Regions from separate parts of the Craterilacuibacter sp. genome, predicted to be linked through region 1. Evidence: predicted binding sites of a transcription regulator. Region 1 holds the regulator's gene; the other holds the start of a gene.

Evidence for each region. Region 1 encodes sigma-54, which starts transcription at its own class of promoters, with help from an activator protein. Its sites were predicted from a motif close to CTGGCACGCTTCATGCTT; they were not measured.
Region 2: the regulator sigma-54 is predicted to act here: its motif matches at 2,546-2,563, upstream of nirB (nitrite reductase large subunit NirB).

The regions. Positions count from the first base shown of each region.
Region 1 covers NZ_JBOFOO010000250.1:872-14,213, reverse strand. The annotation lists gene ACRC1E_RS08760 (flavin prenyltransferase UbiX) at 1-291, opposite strand, end outside; gene ACRC1E_RS08755 (VOC family protein) at 309-713, opposite strand; gene ACRC1E_RS08750 (Gx transporter family protein) at 710-1,249, opposite strand; gene ACRC1E_RS08745 (NusG domain II-containing protein) at 1,230-1,595, opposite strand; gene rapZ (RNase adapter RapZ) at 1,586-2,434, opposite strand; gene hprK (HPr(Ser) kinase/phosphatase) at 2,415-3,371, opposite strand; gene ptsN (PTS IIA-like nitrogen regulatory protein PtsN) at 3,364-3,825, opposite strand; gene hpf (ribosome hibernation-promoting factor, HPF/YfiA family) at 3,940-4,254, opposite strand; gene ACRC1E_RS08720 (RNA polymerase factor sigma-54) at 4,323-5,711, opposite strand; gene lptB (LPS export ABC transporter ATP-binding protein) at 5,718-6,446, opposite strand; gene lptA (lipopolysaccharide transport periplasmic protein LptA) at 6,443-6,967, opposite strand; gene lptC (LPS export ABC transporter periplasmic protein LptC) at 6,954-7,517, opposite strand; gene ACRC1E_RS08700 (KdsC family phosphatase) at 7,514-8,038, opposite strand; gene ACRC1E_RS08695 (KpsF/GutQ family sugar-phosphate isomerase) at 8,047-9,027, opposite strand; gene ACRC1E_RS08690 (cation:proton antiporter domain-containing protein) at 9,136-11,106, shown strand; gene ACRC1E_RS08685 (AsmA family protein) at 11,180-13,339, opposite strand.
Region 2 covers NZ_JBOFOO010000355.1:3,334-7,542, reverse strand. The annotation lists partial or broken gene ACRC1E_RS12115 (nitrate ABC transporter substrate-binding protein) at 1-96, shown strand, start outside; gene ntrB (nitrate ABC transporter permease) at 137-1,024, shown strand; gene ACRC1E_RS12105 (ABC transporter ATP-binding protein) at 1,026-1,820, shown strand; gene ACRC1E_RS12100 (ANTAR domain-containing response regulator) at 1,875-2,453, shown strand; gene nirB (nitrite reductase large subunit NirB) at 2,707-4,209, shown strand, end outside.

The DNA of each region.
Region 1 (13,342 bases):
ATCGGCCGGGTTCGAGCCCGATGCCACCGGTGCAAACCACTCTTCGCGCCCGAAAGCCCTGAGCTGTCCGGGCGCCGCGCCATACTCGGTGGCAAGCCAGCTTTCCAGATCGGCGGCGCGTGCGGGCAAGGTGAGTCCCATCTCCTGTCTGGCGACGATATGCGCAGCCTGCGAGCAGAGCACCCATACCCGGCAACCCGCCTTAATCAGTTCGCGTATCAGGGCGAGGCCGTAGGGCAGGCCGGAGGCGCCGGTCAGGGCAACGGTGATGGTTTTTTGCGCGCTATCCATGCTGGCCATCCTCCAAGTTAAACGCTGCGCTTGGGGCAAGCTGGCTGCAACAAGTCCCAGCGGTTGCCGTAGAGGTCGGTGAATACCACCACGGTGGCGTAGGCTTCTTCACGCGGCGCTTCGGCAAAGTTGACGCCGCGTGCCTGATAGGCGTGATAGTCGCGCCAGAAGTCATCGCTGTGCAGGAACAGAAAGACCCGCCCGCCGGCCTGCTGGCCGATGGCTGCATGCTGTTCTTCATTGCTGGCACGCGCCAGCAACAGGCTGGTCTCGCCCTTAGGCGGCGTAACGCGTACCCAGCGTTTGCCTGCGCCCAGATCAGTGTCTTCGCTCAGGCTAAAGCCCAGTATGTCGCGGTAGTAGGCTATCGCTTCATCGTAATCGGGCACCAGAATGGCAATATTGGCAATGCTTTGCTTCATGGGATGTCCTGTGAGTTTGTGCTTGCCAGCAGGCGCGCAGCAATCACGCCGTTGACCATGCCGGTCGCGAGTGCAGCCAGCGCAAAGAGCGGTACAAAATAGAGGATGCCGTCGCTGGGAAGTAGCCATAGCCGGGCCAATAGCAGTTGCCCGCCAATATGACCGAAGGCCGCAATGATACTGCTCGAGACCGGACCAAACCAGCGGCGAGGCAGCTGAAAGGCGAGCGCCAGAGCCGCGAGGCTGGCAATGCCACCTGCCAGCGACAGGAAAAATCCGGGTGTCAACAGGCTGCCCAGAAGCAGGCCGGCACCGACGATACGCAGCAGGCTGACCCAGAGTGCGGCACGCCAACCCAAATGATAGAGCGCCAGTAAGGTGACGATATTGGCGAGGCCGGGCTTGATGCCGGGGAGCGGCGAGGGCAGGCCGGCGTCGATAATAGCCAGTACGATGGCAATGGCAGCCAAGCATGCAATGCGCTGGTCGTCTGCTGTCACGGCCAGCGTCAGGCGTTCAGAAACTGAGGCTGTCATAGTCGGGCGTGTTGCCGCTCAGGGCAATACTGATGGCGTTGGGCAGGCAAATTGCGCTTTGTCCCGCTTTGTCCAGCCAGCCTTGCTTGACGCAGTACTGGCGCGAGCCGGGATCACTGGCGATACGGGCGCGGCCATTGCTGATTTCAATACGGGTCAAGCCCAAGGCGCCGGGCACATCCAGTATCTGGTTGTGCAACAGGCTGACTTCGCGCCATAACTGGCCATTGCTGTGTATGGTGAGCGTGCGTGCCATCCCGCCAGCCCACAGCTTCCAGAACAAAACCAGACACAGCACGCTTGCCAGCGTAATCAGTACGACATCGCCCGCCCGTATCAGTCGCATCCGTTTCTTTGCAGCTGGCGATGGCGCAGCAGCACTTGCTCGTGCTCAAAGGCACGGGCCAGTGTTTCGGCGATAAAAACCGAGCGGTGCTGGCCTCCGGTACAGCCGATGGCGACCGTCAGATAACTGCGGTTTTCCAGCTTGAACTCGGGGAGCCACTTGAGAAGCAGGCTGCGGATATCGGCGATCATCTCGGCAACTTTGGGCTCGCTGGCGAAGTAGTCGATGATGGGCTGGTCTTTTCCGGTGAGCGGGCGCAGTTCGGCGATGTAGTGCGGATTGGGCAGGCAGCGCACGTCGAAGATAAAATCGGCATCCAGCGGTACGCCATGCTTGAAACCGAACGACTGGAACAATAGCGTCAGGCGGTTGCCATCGCTATCGACCAGCTGGCGCACCCAGCTTTTCAGTGTGTTTGCCGAAAGTTCGGAGGTGTCCATGCGGATGCCGAGCTCGGCAATTGCCGCCAGCAACTCCATCTCCATCTCTATGCATTCTTCCAGCGACAGACCCATGCCGGCAAGCGGATGGCTACGCCGTGTTTCGGAGAAGCGCTTGACCAGAACCGGCTGCTTGGCCTCAAGGAAAAACAGGCGGACATCGATGCCGGCCTCGCGCAGTGCCTTCATTTGCAGCGGCAGTGCGCCCAGTGTGGGGTGGCTGCGCGTGTCTACGCTGATGGCAATCTGCTGGTAGCCATAGTTGCGATAAAGGGCCATGGCGTCCGACAGCATGGTGGCGGGCAGGTTGTCGACGCAGAAAAATCCCGCATCCTCGAGACTGCGCAGCGCGACCGACTTGCCCGAGCCGGACAGGCCGCTAATCAAGATCAGTTGCATGTTCCTGATCCCGCAAGAAATTGGTATGGCGTTCCACGAATTCGCGCGTACTGTCGATGCCGCGCAATTGCAGGATGTAGTTGCGTACTGCGGCTTCCACCAGTACCGCCAGGTTGCGGCCGGCGGCTACCGGCAGGATGACTTTGCGTACGCTGACGCCGAGAATATCCTGCGTTTCGGACTGGATATTGAGCCGGTCCAGTGCCTGCATCGCCTGATCATTGGCCTTGATCAGATGGATGATAAGCTTGAGTACTTTTTTGGGGCGGACAGCAGTTTCACCGAAAACGGTGCGGATATTGAGTATCCCCAAGCCTCGGACTTCAAGAAAGTCGCGCAGCAGCGCCGGGCAGCGGCCTTCCAGTGTATCGGGACCTATGCGGTAGTACTCGACGGCATCATCGGCAACCAGTCCGTGGCCACGCGAGATCAGTTCCAGAGCCAGTTCGCTCTTGCCCATGGCCGAGTCGCCCATGATCAGTACACCGATCTCGAGTACATCGAGGAAAACGCCGTGCAATACGGTAGACACCGCCAGTGTGCGTGCCAGATAGATGCGCAGTACATCCATCAGGTACGGGCTTTCCAGCGGGGTGGTCATCAGCGGAACATTGTGGGTATGGCAGTAGTCGCGCAGCAGTGCAGGCACCACTTGTGCATTGGCGACGACCACGACCGACATTTCTTTGTAGAACAGCTGATCCAGCGCCGTTTTGGCGGCGGATTTTTCCAGCCGGTTCAGGTAGTCGACTTCGGCCAGTCCCAGTACCTGCACCCGGTTGGGGTGGATGAAGTTCAGGTGTCCAACCAGCGACAGAGTAGGGCGCTGGTCATCGTTGCCGATTAAATTGTCAGAGCCGGAGCGTCCAGCTACCCAGGTCAGGTTGAGTTTTTGTTGGTTGTCCTGGTAAAGCTTGCGGACGCTGACACTAGGCATGAGTACTCCATTCTGTCAAAAGGCGGTACAGCGCTTCAGTATCGGCAGCTTGTTCCAGCTGTTCGCGCAGAACGCGGCTGGAAAATAGCTGGGCCAGTTCGGAGAGAACTTGCAGATGCAGGTCGGTAGCCTGTTCCGGCACCAGAAGGACAAATAGCAGCCGTACCGGCTTGCCATCCGGCGCATCAAACGGGATGGCCTGCCTGAGGCGGATAAACACGCCCATGGCCTCTTTCAGGCCGCGGGCACGCCCGTGCGGAATGGCTACACCTTGGCCCAAGCCGGTCGAGCCCAATTTTTCACGCGCAAACAGACTATCGAACACTTCGCTGCGGGCAATATTACCGGTGTTCTCTGCGAGCAGGCCAACCTGCTCGAACACCCGTTTTTTGCTGGCTACGTCAAGGTCGACCAGAATATGATCGCGGGAGAGTATTTTGCCGATCAGGGACATAAAAACTCGTACAGAGTGGAATCGGCGCTTATTCTACGCCTGAGTAGGCCATTGAAATAGCCCGGAAAGCAAAGCAAAACGGGAACCGCGAGGTTCCCGTTTGTAATCAAGTAATTACTCTGCCGCTGGTTGTGGTATCGCGCGATGTTCCGATACCTTGCCCTTGTGCTTGAGCAGCTGGCGGTCAAGTTTGTCGATCAGTGCATCAATGGCCGCATACATATTGTCGGCGGTGGCTTCTGCATGAATATCCTTGCCGGCCAGATGTACATTGACTTCGGCTTTTTGATCCAGCTTGTCGACCGAGAGCGTGACGGCCGTATCGATCACATTGTCTATATGGCGAACAACACGACCGAGTTTTTCTTCGACATAGTCGCGCAGTGGTTGGGTTACTTCAAGGTGGAGACCAGTGATCTTGAGGTTCATACCCTAACTCCTTCGGTTAATCGACCTGGAACAGTCCGGGTCCATGAGAATACTTATCAAGTGGAAGTCTAGAGTGCTTTGCGCAGGCTGGCTGGCGCAATTTGCATGGCTTCACGGTATTTGGCAACAGTGCGGCGTGCGACCTGAATGCCGAGATTGGCAAGCTGCTCGGCGAGTACATTGTCGGATAAGGGCTTTTTAGCGTTTTCACCATCGATCAGACGGCGCATATGAGCCTTGATTGCAGTCGCCGAACATTCGCCGCCACTATCGGTTTCCAGTGCGCTGCCAAAGAAATATTTGAGTTCGAACAGACCGCGGCTGCACAGCAGGTATTTTTGTGTGGTGACACGGGAAATGGTGGATTCGTGCAGGCCAAGCTCATCAGCAATATCGCGCAATATCAGCGGTCGCATCGCTACTTCACCTTGTTCAAAGAACTGTTGCTGCCTTTGAACAATAGCTTCCGATACTTTTAGTATGGTGTCAAATCGCTGCTGGATATTTTTTACCAACCAGCGCGCCTCTTGCAGTTGTCCTGAGAGATTGTTGCTGCTATCTCTTTGTTGTTGCAGGAGATTGGCATAAATGCTGTTGACACGCAATTTTGGCTGGGCTTGAGCATTGATGTGGGCTGTCCACTGGCCACGGACTTTACGCACCACCACATCGGGCATCAGGTAGCGGGTGTCATCTCCATCAAAACCACCGGCCGGCCGCGGGCGTAGCCGGGCAATCAGCGATTGTGCAGTACGGATTTCATCTTCGCTGGCGTCCATAATCTTGCGCAGCTTGGCATAATCGCGATTGCCCAGTAGTGCGAGGTGCTGTTTGATGATGGTGGCTGCCAACGCTTTGGCTGGCACATCACTAGGCAAGGCCGCCAGCTGGCTGGCCAGAAACTCGCTCAGGTTATAGCTGCCTATGCCCGGGGGGTCCATCTGGCGTAATAGTTGCCTGAGGTATTCCAGCTCTTCGGGTTCGACCTCCAGCGCGGGCGGCAGGCTCAGGCTGATTTCATTGACATGCGTTGCCAGATATCCCTCGTCGTCGATTTCTTCGATCAAGAGGGTGAGCAGGGCACGCTCGCGCGCCGACAAGACCAGCTCGCCCATTTGTGCCATCAGTTGGGCGCGCATGCCCAGTTTTTCCGGGGTGTTCAGGATGGGGTCGAATTCGCTGTCATCACCGCCATGCCCGGCTTTGCTGCTGCCCCATTCTTCGTAAGCCTCGCTGCCTTCACGCTCGGGCGCCTCGCTGGCTACGCTCTCCTGTTGGTTCTCCGGCTCGCTGCTTTCGTTGCCCTCGCTGCGTTCCAGCAGCGGATTGTCCTGCAAATAGCGCTCCAGCTCCGTTCCCAGTTCCAGCGTGGACATTTGCAGCAGCTTGATCGACTGCTGCAGTTGAGGTGTCAGGGTCAGCTGCTGGCTGACTTTAAGCTGGAGTGATTGTTTCATGGCGCCTTACAGGTGGAAGTGTTCGCCCAGATAAACCTTGCGTACCTGCTCGTTGCTGACCAGTTCGTCCGGTAGGCCATATGCCAGTACCTTGCCATCGTTGATGATGTAGGCACGGTCGCAGATGCGTAGCGTTTCACGCACATTGTGGTCGGTAATCAACACCCCGATGCCGCGTTCTTTGAGAAAGGCGATAATTTTCTGGATGTCGATCACCGCGATAGGGTCTACACCGGCGAAGGGTTCGTCCAGCAGAATGAAGCGCGGACGCGATGCCAGTACCCGGGCGATCTCGACCCGTCGCCGCTCGCCACCGGACAGCGCCATAGCATTGGTGTCGGCCAGATGGGCGATATTGAGATCATCCATCAGCAAGCCCAGTTCGGTCTCCATCTGCTCGCCCTTGACGCCGGAAATTTCCAGCACGGCGCAGATGTTTTCCCTGACCGTCATGCGGCGGAAAATGGAGGCCTCCTGCGGCAAATACCCTAGGCCCATGCGCGCACGTTTATGGATGGGCAGATGGGTGATGGTGATGTCGTCCAGTATGATCTCGCCGGCTTCGGCGGCAATCAGCCCGACTATCATGTAAAAGCTGGTCGTCTTGCCGGCGCCATTGGGTCCCAAGAGGCCGATGACCTCGCCGCTGGCGATTTCCAGCGAGACATCCTTGACCACGGTGCGTTTTTTAAAGCTTTTTTTGATGTGTGCAACGCTCAACCGGCTGACAGTCATTTCTTTTCCTCGGTCTTGGGTTGCAGGATTACGGTGACCCGCCCTTTGGCTGCCCCTGTCGTCTGTGGGTTGCTGCCGCTGACCTGATACAACTCGGTTTGCGTGTTGTAGGTAATGACATTACCGGCGACCGAGTCCTGGCCGCGTTTGACAAAAGCGTTGCCGGTGAGAACAGTGACACCACTTAGGCTATCGTAATCGATGCGGTTGCCTTTGCCGTCGATGTACTCGTTCTTGCCTTCGACTTTCTGGCGGAAAGTGGCGGGTTTTCCGGTAGCTAGCAGTGTCTGCTGGCCGCTGGTATTGCGGGTGACGACTACATGATCGGCCTTCAGTTGCAAGGTGCCCTGATTGACGACGACGCTGCCATCCCATACGGTCACGCCGTTGTTCTGGTCCAGCGTGCCTCTATCGGCCGACAATTCTATCGGTTTGCTGCTGTCGGCTTTTTCTGCATGGGCGCTTTGCAGGGCAAATAGCCCGGCGCACAAGACGAGCGCCGTAAATTTAAGGTTGTGCATAGCTGATCCTGACTTTCGACAGCAAGGTAATCAGGCCCTGCTGCTGTGCATAGGTAAAACCGATGGCGTTGGCGACCGAGCCGCCCTGATGGACGGTGACGGCCGCAGGGCTCTTGGCGGTCGAGGTATTCAGGTCTACGGTCAGTGCACGCGTGTCTATCTGGGTATCGGGCTTGCCGGCCTCGGCCTTGTCTATCATCACCACCTTGCGGTCAAACCACACCATGCCCGTGCTGTTGTTGTAGCGCCCAACTTCCCCTTCGACCGTGTAATTGACCTGCCCCAACTGATAGCTGGTAAGGAAGGGGTGTTCGAATTCGATATCCTTGGCATCCGGAAATTGCCACATCTTGCGTGCTTGCAAACGATCCTGAGGCAGCCCCTGCGCATCAAAACGGGTGGCGGTAAAATCTTCTACCGTATACTCGGGCTGGTCACGGTCGATCACGCTTTGCACGCTGCTGCTGCGCGTGACGCGGTCAAGCAGCATGGTCAGTACTGAGAGCATCAGTACCAGCAATAGCGGAAACAGGCGGGGAAAGCGCTTCATGCCAGATATTTCGCGATGGCCGTGTCAAACGTGCCTTGCGCCTGCATGATGAGTTCGCATACTTCGCGCACCGCGCCCAGGCCACCGCTGGCACCGGTAATGTAACGGGCGTGCTGCTGTACCAGGGCCGGAGCTGCCGGCACTGCCACAGGAAATGCGACGCGGCGCAGTACCGGCAGGTCGATGACGTCATCGCCGATAAAGGCGCAGTCGTCCGGGCTCAGGCCGCTTTGTTGCATGAGTTCATCCAGCGCCAACTGCTTGTTGCTGACGCCGCCGAAGTAAAAATCGATACCCAGTGCGCGGGAGCGGTGTTCGACGCAGGCGTCGGCGCGGCCGGAAATAATGGCCAGACGCACGCCGGTGCTTTGTAGCAGTTTGAGACCCAATCCGTCCTGTACGTAAAACGACTTGGATTCTTCACCCTGGGCGTTGTAATAGATGCGTCCATCGGTCATGACGCCATCGACATCCATGATCAGCAGTTTGACGCGGCGGGCGTATTCTTGCGGTGTGTGCATATGTGCTTTCAGACGACGCCAGCGCGCATCAGGTCGTGCATATTGAGTGCGCCTATGGCATGGCCATCTTCATCGGTGACGATCAGGCCGTTGATCTTGTACTGTTCCATCAGTTTGACGGCCTCGGCCGCCAAGCGTGTGGCCGCGATGGTGCGCGGCGTGCGGTGCATGACGTCGTCGATGATCAGTCCCGACAGGTTTTCGCTTTGATCCAGTGTTCTTCTCAGGTCGCCATCGGTATAGATACCGGCCAGCGTGCCATCCGCATGCAGGACGGCAGTCATGCCCAAACCCTTGTGCGACATTTCCAGCAAGGCGTGTTTCAGTGTCGTGCCGGATTTGACGGCCGGGAAGGCATCGCCGGCGTGCATGATATCGGTGACGTGGACCAGCAGGCGCCGGCCCAAGCTGCCGCCGGGGTGGGAGAGGGCAAAGTCTTCCTGACGGAAGTTGCGGGCATCCAAGAGGGTGACTGCCAGCGCGTCCCCTAGTGCCAGTGCCGCCGTGGTGCTGGCGGTCGGCGCTAATCCCAGCGGACAGGCTTCCTTCTCTACGGTGGCATCCAGATGGATGTCGGCTTCGCGTGCCAATGTCGAACCGGGGCGGCCGGTCATGGCGATCAGGGTGACCCCCTTGCGCTTGAGTGCCGGTAAGAGCGCGATCACTTCATCGCTTTCGCCCGAATTGGAGAGGGCGATCAGTACGTCGCGGTCGGTAATCATGCCCAAGTCGCCATGCGCCGCTTCGGCCGGATGGACAAAAAATGCCGGCGTGCCGGTACTGGCCATGGTGGCTGCAATCTTGCGGGCGATATGGCCGGATTTTCCGATGCCAGTAATGACCACCCGGCCACTGCATGCCAGTAGAATGTCGATGGCGGCCAAAAACTCGCCATTCAGGCGGTCGGCCAGCTTGAGTATGGCGTCGGCCTCGATGCGGAGGACGCCGCGTGCCAGTTCTAGGCGGGATGGTGTGTGCGCTTGTTCCATAGCCGCATAGTATATCAGCTTATAATCGGCCTTCCTGCTCCTGTCGCTGTAAATGGCCGCATGTTGCCAAACCGGATTTCAACTTCTGAACTAGGAAATTTTTGCCTGATGCATTCTCTTGCTCCTATCGTACTGGTCCTCTTGTGTGCCGTGCTGGCCGTTACCTTGTGCCGCAGTGTCAAGGTTCCGCCCATGCTGGGCTATCTGGTGGTCGGTTTTATCGCCGGACCCAGTGTATTGGCACTGGTGCCGGATGGTGAGGAAACCCAGTTTTTGGGTGAGATAGGCATCGTATTCATGATGTTTTCCATTGGTCTGGAATTTTCACTGCCCAAGCTTAATGCCATGCGCCGCTTGGTGTTTGGTATCGGCTTGGCGCAGGTGGTGGTGACCTTGTTGCTGATCATGGGCGGGGTGTGGGCTTTTAGTGGTAATCCGCTGGCTGGCTTTGCCATTGGCGGGGCACTGGCGATGTCATCGACGGCTATCGTCAGCAAACTGCTGACCGAACGCTTGGAGCTGGGGCAGCCCCATGGCCAGCTGGCGATGGGGGTTTTGCTATTTCAAGATATTGCGGTCGTCCCGCTATTGATCCTGCTGCCGGCTTTTGCCGGAGATTTGTCTTCTTTGTGGATGGATTTGGCGCTAGCCGGGGTCAAGGTCGTGGTCGTGATGGCATTGCTGTTCTTTTTTGGCCAGCGTTTGATGCGACCGTGGTTTCATCTGGTTGCCCGCCAGCGTTCGGGCGAGCTGTTTATGATCAATGTGCTGCTGGTGACTCTGGGTATTGCCTGGCTGACAGAGCTATCCGGTCTATCGCTGGCATTGGGCGCTTTTGTTGCCGGCATGCTGATTTCGGAAACCAAATACCGTTTTCAGGTGGAGGAGGATATCCGCCCGTTTCGAGACATCTTGCTGGGTTTTTTCTTTATTACGGTGGGGATGAAGCTGGAACTGCCGGTGCTGTATCAGCGCTGGGATGAAGTACTGGTGATGCTATTTTTGCTATTGCCGCTGAAACTGGCGGTGGTGTTTGCGATTGGTCGCGCCTTCGGCCAGCGTAGTAATGAGTCATTCAAGGGGGCACTGGCCTTGGCGCAAGGGGGCGAGTTCGGTTTTGTATTGCTCGCACTGGCGAGCAATCTGGCGCTGGTGCCATTGGCATCGGTACAAGCTGCATTGGCCGCCATTATTATTTCCATGCTGATTGCGCCATTCTTGATTCAGCATGCAGACGCGATTACCCGGCGTTTTATCCGTAACGACTGGATGCTGCAATCGCTGGATCTGCATCAGGTCTTTGTGCAGAGTATGACCAAGTCGGAACATGTGCTGATTTGTGGTTATGGCCGCAGCGGGCAGGCGCTGGCACGGCTGCTGGAAGCCGAGGAGGTGCCATTTTTTGCTCTTGATCTCGATCCGGAGCGGGTGCAGGAAGCCAGCGCGGCCGGAGACCCGGTGGTGTTTGGTGATGCTGCGCGCAAGGAAGTGCTGGGCGCTGCCGGTATCCAGCGTGCCAAAGTCGTGGTCATCACCTTTGCCGACACGCATGCGGCCGAGCGTATTATCGAGGTGGTGCAGGCGCTCAAACCCAACTTGCCGGTGATTGTGCGCACCATAGACGATAGCGATATTGAACGCCTGCGCGCAGCCGGTGCCGACGAGGTTGTCGCCGAGGTGATGGAAGGCAGCCTCATGCTGGCCTCGCAAGCGCTCATGGTCATGGGCGTGCCGGTGAGCCGGGTGTTGCGTCGAATCCGTACGGTGCGTGAAGCACGCTATGGCTTGTTTCGCGGCTTTTTCCGCGGCGTGGGTGACGAGGTTGCCGGTAGTGACGAGTCCTTGCAGCAGCGGCTGGAGAGTGTACGTCTGGTGTCCGGTGCTTACGCGGTTGGCAAGCGTTTGGGCGAGCTAGATCTCGCCAAGCTTGAGGTCGAGATTAAAACCGTGCGCCGGCGCCAGTTCAAGCGTTCGGATCTGAGTGCCGATTTTGTACTGGAAGAAAATGATGTGGTGGTGCTTTTGGGGCGTCCCGAGCAATTGGCGCAGGCTGAAAGCAGATTACTGCAGGGCGAGTAAGGCGCGCGCCGGGCATTGTCCGGCTTGCTGCCCGTAAAATGAGCAGCGATGCTCCCTGATCCCTAATCCCTAATCACGGCAATATTGTCGTGATCTGTTTTTTCAGCTCCTGCTTGAGTGCCTGCTGCTTTTCGTTGGGCGAGGTCTTGCCTTTAACCATGGCGTTAAAGTCTAGCGCGTAGGTGGGGGCATTGATCTGGCCGGTGATTTTTAGCGGTACATTGACGTTTCCCAAGCGGCTGAACGAGCGCGGGTTGGCTTTTACATCGAGGGTGTAGTCGATAATGCTTTGTGGCAGGTCAAGCTTGCCGTTGCCGTGTACGTTCACCAGTTGTGATACCAATTGCAAATCCTGATTACGTGCAATGCCGTTATCCAGGTCGAAGCTGGCTGACAAGGCCTGGAAGGTGGTTTTCTGCTTGCGGTCAGTGGCCAGCGAAGTGGTGCTCCAGTCTTTGAGTTCGGCTGGCAGGTTTTTCAGGGCGGCAACCAGGTCTATGCCGGTGAGCGCGCCTTGTGCCAGCTTGATGCTGGCCTGTCCGGTTAGCGTATCGCGTAAGGCGGCCAGCGAACTGCCGTGTGCGACCAGATTGACATCGCCGCTACCTTTGCCCTCGATGCGGTTGAAGTCGAACAGGTCGAGCAGCAAGGGGCGAATATGCATGCCGTGCAATTGCTGGTTGATGGACAGGGTAGCCTCTTTGCCGCGTTGCAGTCTGGCGCTGCCGCTCAGCTTGCCCTGATAGATGCTGGCCGACAGATTGTCGACGGCAAATGCATTGCGATCGGCTTCGACGTGGGCGTTGATGTCGCGCACACGGAAGCGTCCCATATTCAGTTCGCCAATTGCGACTTTGCCCTTGAGGTGGAGGAAGTCCATCCACTCAAGTTGCAATGGTGTTTTGTCTTGAAATAAGGCAACCGCCTGTTCGGGTTTGGTTTCCGGCAGGTAGCGGTTGAGGTCCAGCACGTCGATGGCAAGTGCGGCTTCGTGGTGCGGATCAATGAAGCCGGTCTGATCCAGTGCCAGCGCAAGGCGGGCGCCATCCAGCTTGCCTTCGACGCGCAGGGTTAGCTGGCTGCGATCAAGCTCGCCACTGAGTGCCCCCAGTAACGAGGCCGAGAGTTGGCCGCGCGGCAGAACAGGGGTAATCAGGCTGGCATCCAGTTTTAAGGGCTCCATGCGCAGGGTATTCAGCGCCGCCAGTTGTAAGGGCGCAGATAGCTTGAGTTTGATGGAGTGGGGGCCTTGCGAAGAGATGAGCTCTGCACCGAGTTGATCGGCGTAGAGGCCTGCCGGGTTGAGTTTGAGCTGATCCAGTGCGCCGTTGAAACGGTAGCGGACTTGTGCGTAATTGAATTCACCTGATCCTGTGGCATGCGGAATCAGTATCTCCCCCGGGTTGGCGCTAGCGTAAGGGATGCCGGCTTTCAAGTGCAGCTTGGCCTGCGGATTGTCCAGACTGATGTTGATGGCTTTGGCCGTAGTTTGCAGTGTGGCCGTATCGATAGCCAGATCGCCGCCGATTTGTAGTGTGCTGTTGGCCGTGCGGCCACTACGGGTGATGATGGTCGCGGCCATGCCGCTTACGTCAATCTTGTCTTGCGCTTGGGTGTAAGGCGCTGACAAAGCCAGCTTGAACTCGCGTTTGCCATCAATCAGCCGGGTATCCAGTTGCAAGTGGGCTCTGGATGCCATGTCGACTAGTTCGAGCTGCGTATCCCGGATGGCCAGCGTTTTGCCGCTACTGTGATCAAGGTAGTCGATGTTGGCATTGTGCAGGGTGATGCGGTCAAGCTGGGTGCTGAGCGAGGCAAGCCGGTTTTTTTGCAATAAGCCGGCAATATTGAAATTGCCATCGCGCTGGCGACTAAGTTTGAGTGCCATGCCATCGATTGTCAGCCGGCGCAATTCATGCTGGTTTTTCAGTAATGGCCACCAGGCCAGATCAATGCTTAGCGTATTCAGGCTGAGCATGGCCTGCTTGCTGCCGTGTTCGTAAACGGCAAGGCGTTCTATTTCAACGCCTGGATAGGGGAACAGGTGGGGCGTGATTTTACCGCTGACGTCGGCACGGTAGCCGCGCTGGGCCAAGTCGCTGGTAATGGTTTGCTGGACGGCCTGAGCATCGAAACGCTGGTACAGAATGGCAGCACTCAGTGCCAGCAGGCCAAGAGCGAGCAATCCATAGACTGAAATTTTGAGCCAGAGCCGGCCAGAGTTCAACTTCATACT
Region 2 (4,209 bases), on a different contig from region 1:
TCGACAGACATGCGCAGCAGTCGCCTGATTGATGGCGTGCTGTGGGATGGCAAGAATCCGGCGGCCTATGCCGCTTCCTTCAAGATCAAGGCCTGAGTTGTACGGCCGCATCCCTGCCATCAATCCGGAGAAAATCATGACGGCCATGAAAACCATCACCGGCGGACACCCAGCCGGCGGCATGCGCAAATTGCCGCAGCGCAAGCAAGTCGCGCTACCCAGCCTGCTCGAACCCTTGCGCCGCCCCTTGGCTGCTTTTATTCGCGTACTGGTGCCACCCTTGCTGGGCATCCTGCTGTTTCTATTGCTATGGGTGGCGCTGGCGCAAGCTAGCGGCGGCAGCTTGCCGGGGCCTGCCAGTACCTGGGCCGCAGCGCGCGAACTGTTTGCCGACCCGTTTTATCGTAACGGCCCCAACGACCAGGGCATAGGCTGGAACATCCTGATGTCGCTGGGGCGGGTGGGTATCGGCTTTGGCCTTGCTGCGCTGGTCGGCATTCCGGCCGGTTTTATCATCGGGCGCTTTGGTTTTATGGCGCGCATGAGCGCACCCATCATCAGCTTGCTGCGGCCTGTCTCGCCGCTGGCGTGGCTGCCTATCGGCTTGCTGGTATTCAAATCAGCCGATCCGGCCTCGATCTGGGTGATCTTTATTTCCAGCATCTGGCCATTGATCCTGAATACGGCCGCCGGTGTGCGTGCCGTGCCGCAAGACTATCTGAATGTCGCGCGGGTGCTGCGCCTGTCGGAGTGGAAAATTTTTACGGTGATCCTGCTGCCGGCCGCCTTGCCGGCGATGCTGACCGGTGTCCGCTTGGCAATAGGGGTGGCGTGGCTAGTGATTGTGGCGGCCGAAATGCTGACAGGCGGGGTCGGGCTGGGTTTCTGGGTATGGGATGAGTGGAACAACCTGAATGTAGAGCACATCCTGATTGCCATCTTTGTGGTGGGCGTGGTCGGGCTGGTGCTGGAACAAATACTGGTATGGCTGGCACAAAAAGCCAGCTTCGGACAGGAGGTGTGAAATGGAACACTGCATCGCGCTAGACCAGATCGGCATGACTTTTGATACCGGCAAAGGAACGTTTATCGCCCTCAAGGATGTCAAGCTGGTGATCGCCAAAGGCGAATTCGTTTCACTGATCGGCCACTCCGGCTGCGGCAAGTCTACCGTGCTGAATATTATTGCCGGCTTGCTGCAGCCCACGGCGGGTATTGCCATTGCCAATGGTCGCGAAATCGCAGGCCCGGGCCCCGATCGGGCGGTGGTATTCCAGAATCACAGCCTGCTGCCGTGGCTCACTTGCTTTGGCAATGTGCATCTGGCGGTGGAGCGCGTATTCGGAAAAGACGAAAGCAAGCCGCAGCTTCATGCGCGCACTGAGGCGGCGCTGGCCATGGTGGGGTTGACGCATGCCCGCGACAAGCATCCGGGCGAGATTTCCGGCGGCATGAAGCAAAGGGTAGGCATCGCGCGGGCGCTGGCGATGGAGCCCAAAGTCCTGCTATTGGACGAACCCTTCGGTGCGCTGGATGCCTTGACGCGGGCCAATTTGCAGGACGAACTGATCCGCATCGTGGCTCGCACCGCGTCGACGGTGGTCATGGTGACGCACGATGTAGATGAGGCCGTACTGTTGTCTGACCGTATCGTAATGATGAGCAACGGCCCGGCCGCCACCGTGGGTGAAATACTGGAGGTGAATTTAGCCAGGCCGCGAGAGCGTCTGGCACTGGCGGCTGACCCCGGCTACCACGCCTGTCGGGCACAGGTACTGGCCTTTTTGTATCAGAAACATACGCAAGCCTGCGCGGCATAATCGTCGCCATGCATTTTGGGCATGGCAATTGCTAGCCTGAAGGCAGGGGGGTATATGCTGAAAGTACTGCTGATTAATGATGGTTCGGGGCGCACCGGCTTGCTCACGCAGGCGCTGGAGCAGGCTGGTGTGTCCGTGGTGGGGCAAATATCGCCCTGCATGGGCATGGATGCGGTGATCGCCGGCATGAAGCCGGATCTGGTGCTGATCGACTCCGATGCGCCTTCGCGCGACACGCTGGAAGCCGTCTGCGTCGCCAGCATGGAAAGCTTGCGTCCGGTGGTGATGTTTACCGACGATCAACGGCGCGACACCATACGTCTTGCCCTGCAAGCCGGGGTGGCCGCGTATGTGGTAGGCAAGGTGGAGCCGACGCGCATTGCCGGTCTGCTGGAGGTGGCCATCGAACGTTTTTCCATCGAGCAGGCGCGGCGTGAAGAACTGAGCGTGACCAAGAGCAAGCTTGCCGACCGGCAATGGTTGGACAAAGCCAAGGGCTTGCTGATGCAGCTCAAGGGCCTGAATGAAGAAGAGGCCTACGGCTTGCTGCGGGCGCGCGCCATGCAAAGCCAGCGCCGTATTGGCGAGGTGGCGCGCGAGATGGTCGAAGTAGCCGGCTGGATGGGGACGTAAAGGGTTTGCCTTGTTTTGGTGCTGCTATGCACCAAAAAATAGCCGGCAAAGGATAGCACCGGTGTTTATGCGGCTGTCCGTCTTTTAAAAAGTTGGCACAGTGCTTGCGATACCCGTTAGAGAAATACGATAGCCGGATTCGCCAATGGCGGTGATGACGGCCAAGGACAATGAGGTCCGTCGGTACAGGAACATCCTGTGTCGACGGGCCTTTTTTGCTGTTGAATGCGGCAAGACGCCAAAGGAGTAAACGATGAGCAAGCCCAAGCTTGTCATGGTAGGTAACGGCATGGCCGGTGTGCGTACACTGGAAGAATTGCTGAAACTGGCCCCTGATTACTACGACATCACTGTTTTCGGTGCCGAGCCCTGGGGGAATTACAACCGTATCCTGCTGTCTCCGGTCCTCTCGGGCGAGCAGGCGTTTGCAGACATCATGCTCAATGATGAAGCCTGGTATGCCGAACACGGTATTACCCTGCACCTGAATAAAACCATCACCGGCCTGGATCGCGCCAAACGCAGGGTCACGGCCGCGGATGGTACTTGCGCTTCCTATGACCGGCTATTGCTGGCCACCGGCTCCAATCCTTTTATCCTGCCGGTGCCGGGTAAGGATTTGCTCGGCGTCGTCAGCTATCGCGACAATCATGACGTGAATGCCATGCTGGCTGCCGCCAGCACCAAAAAGCACGCGGTGGTGATAGGCGGAGGCCTGCTGGGACTGGAGGCCGCCAATGGTCTGGCGGCACGCGGCATGAATGTAACGGTGGTGCATCTGTCGGAATGGCTGCTGGAGCGCCAACTGGATCAGGCGGCTGCCCGCTTGCTGCAAAAGAGCCTGGAAGCGCGCGGGCTGGCCTTCTTGCTGGAAAAGCAGACCGAAGCCTTGCTGGGCAATGAAGCGGGAGAAGTGCGTGCCATCCGCTTCAAGGATGGCCATGAAGTACCGGCCGATCTGGTGGTGATGGCGGTAGGCATACGCCCCAATACGCAGCTCGCCGAGGCCTCGGGCCTGTATTGCCATCGCGGGCTGGTGGTGAACGACACCATGCAGACCTTTGATCCGCGCGTTTATGCCGTGGGTGAATGCGTCAGCCATCGCGGCATTGCCTATGGCCTGGTTGCGCCGCTATTCGAACAGGCCCGTGTCGCCGCCAACCATCTGGCGGGTCTCGGGATTGCCCGTTATCAGGGCAGTGTCACATCGACCAAACTCAAGGTCACCGGTATCGACCTCTTTTCCGCCGGCGATTTTATGGGCGATGACAGTACGGAGGCCATTACGCTGGCCGATCCGGTGGGGGGGCTGTACAAAAAATTGGTACTTAAAGGTGATCGTCTGGTCGGTGCATGCCTGTATGGCGATACGGCCGACGGTGCGTGGTATTTCCGTCTGATACGCGAAGGCAAGCCGGTTCACGAGATACGCGACCAGCTGATGTTTGGCGAGTCGTCCATCGGCGACGTGGGCCATGCCGGTGAAAGCCGGATCGCCGGCATGCCAGACAGTGCCGAAGTCTGCGGCTGCAACGGGGTGTGCAAGGGCACTATTGTCAAGGCCATCCGCGAACAAGGCCTGTTCAGCGTGGACGAGATCAAGAAGCAGACCAAGGCGGCCAGCTCCTGCGGCTCGTGTACCGGTCTGGTCGAGCAGATTCTGGTGAACTGTGTCGGTGGAGCGGCCGATGTCACCCCTAAAGGGGAAAAGGCGATCTGCGCCTGTAGCGAGCATAACCATGCGTTTGTGCGCACC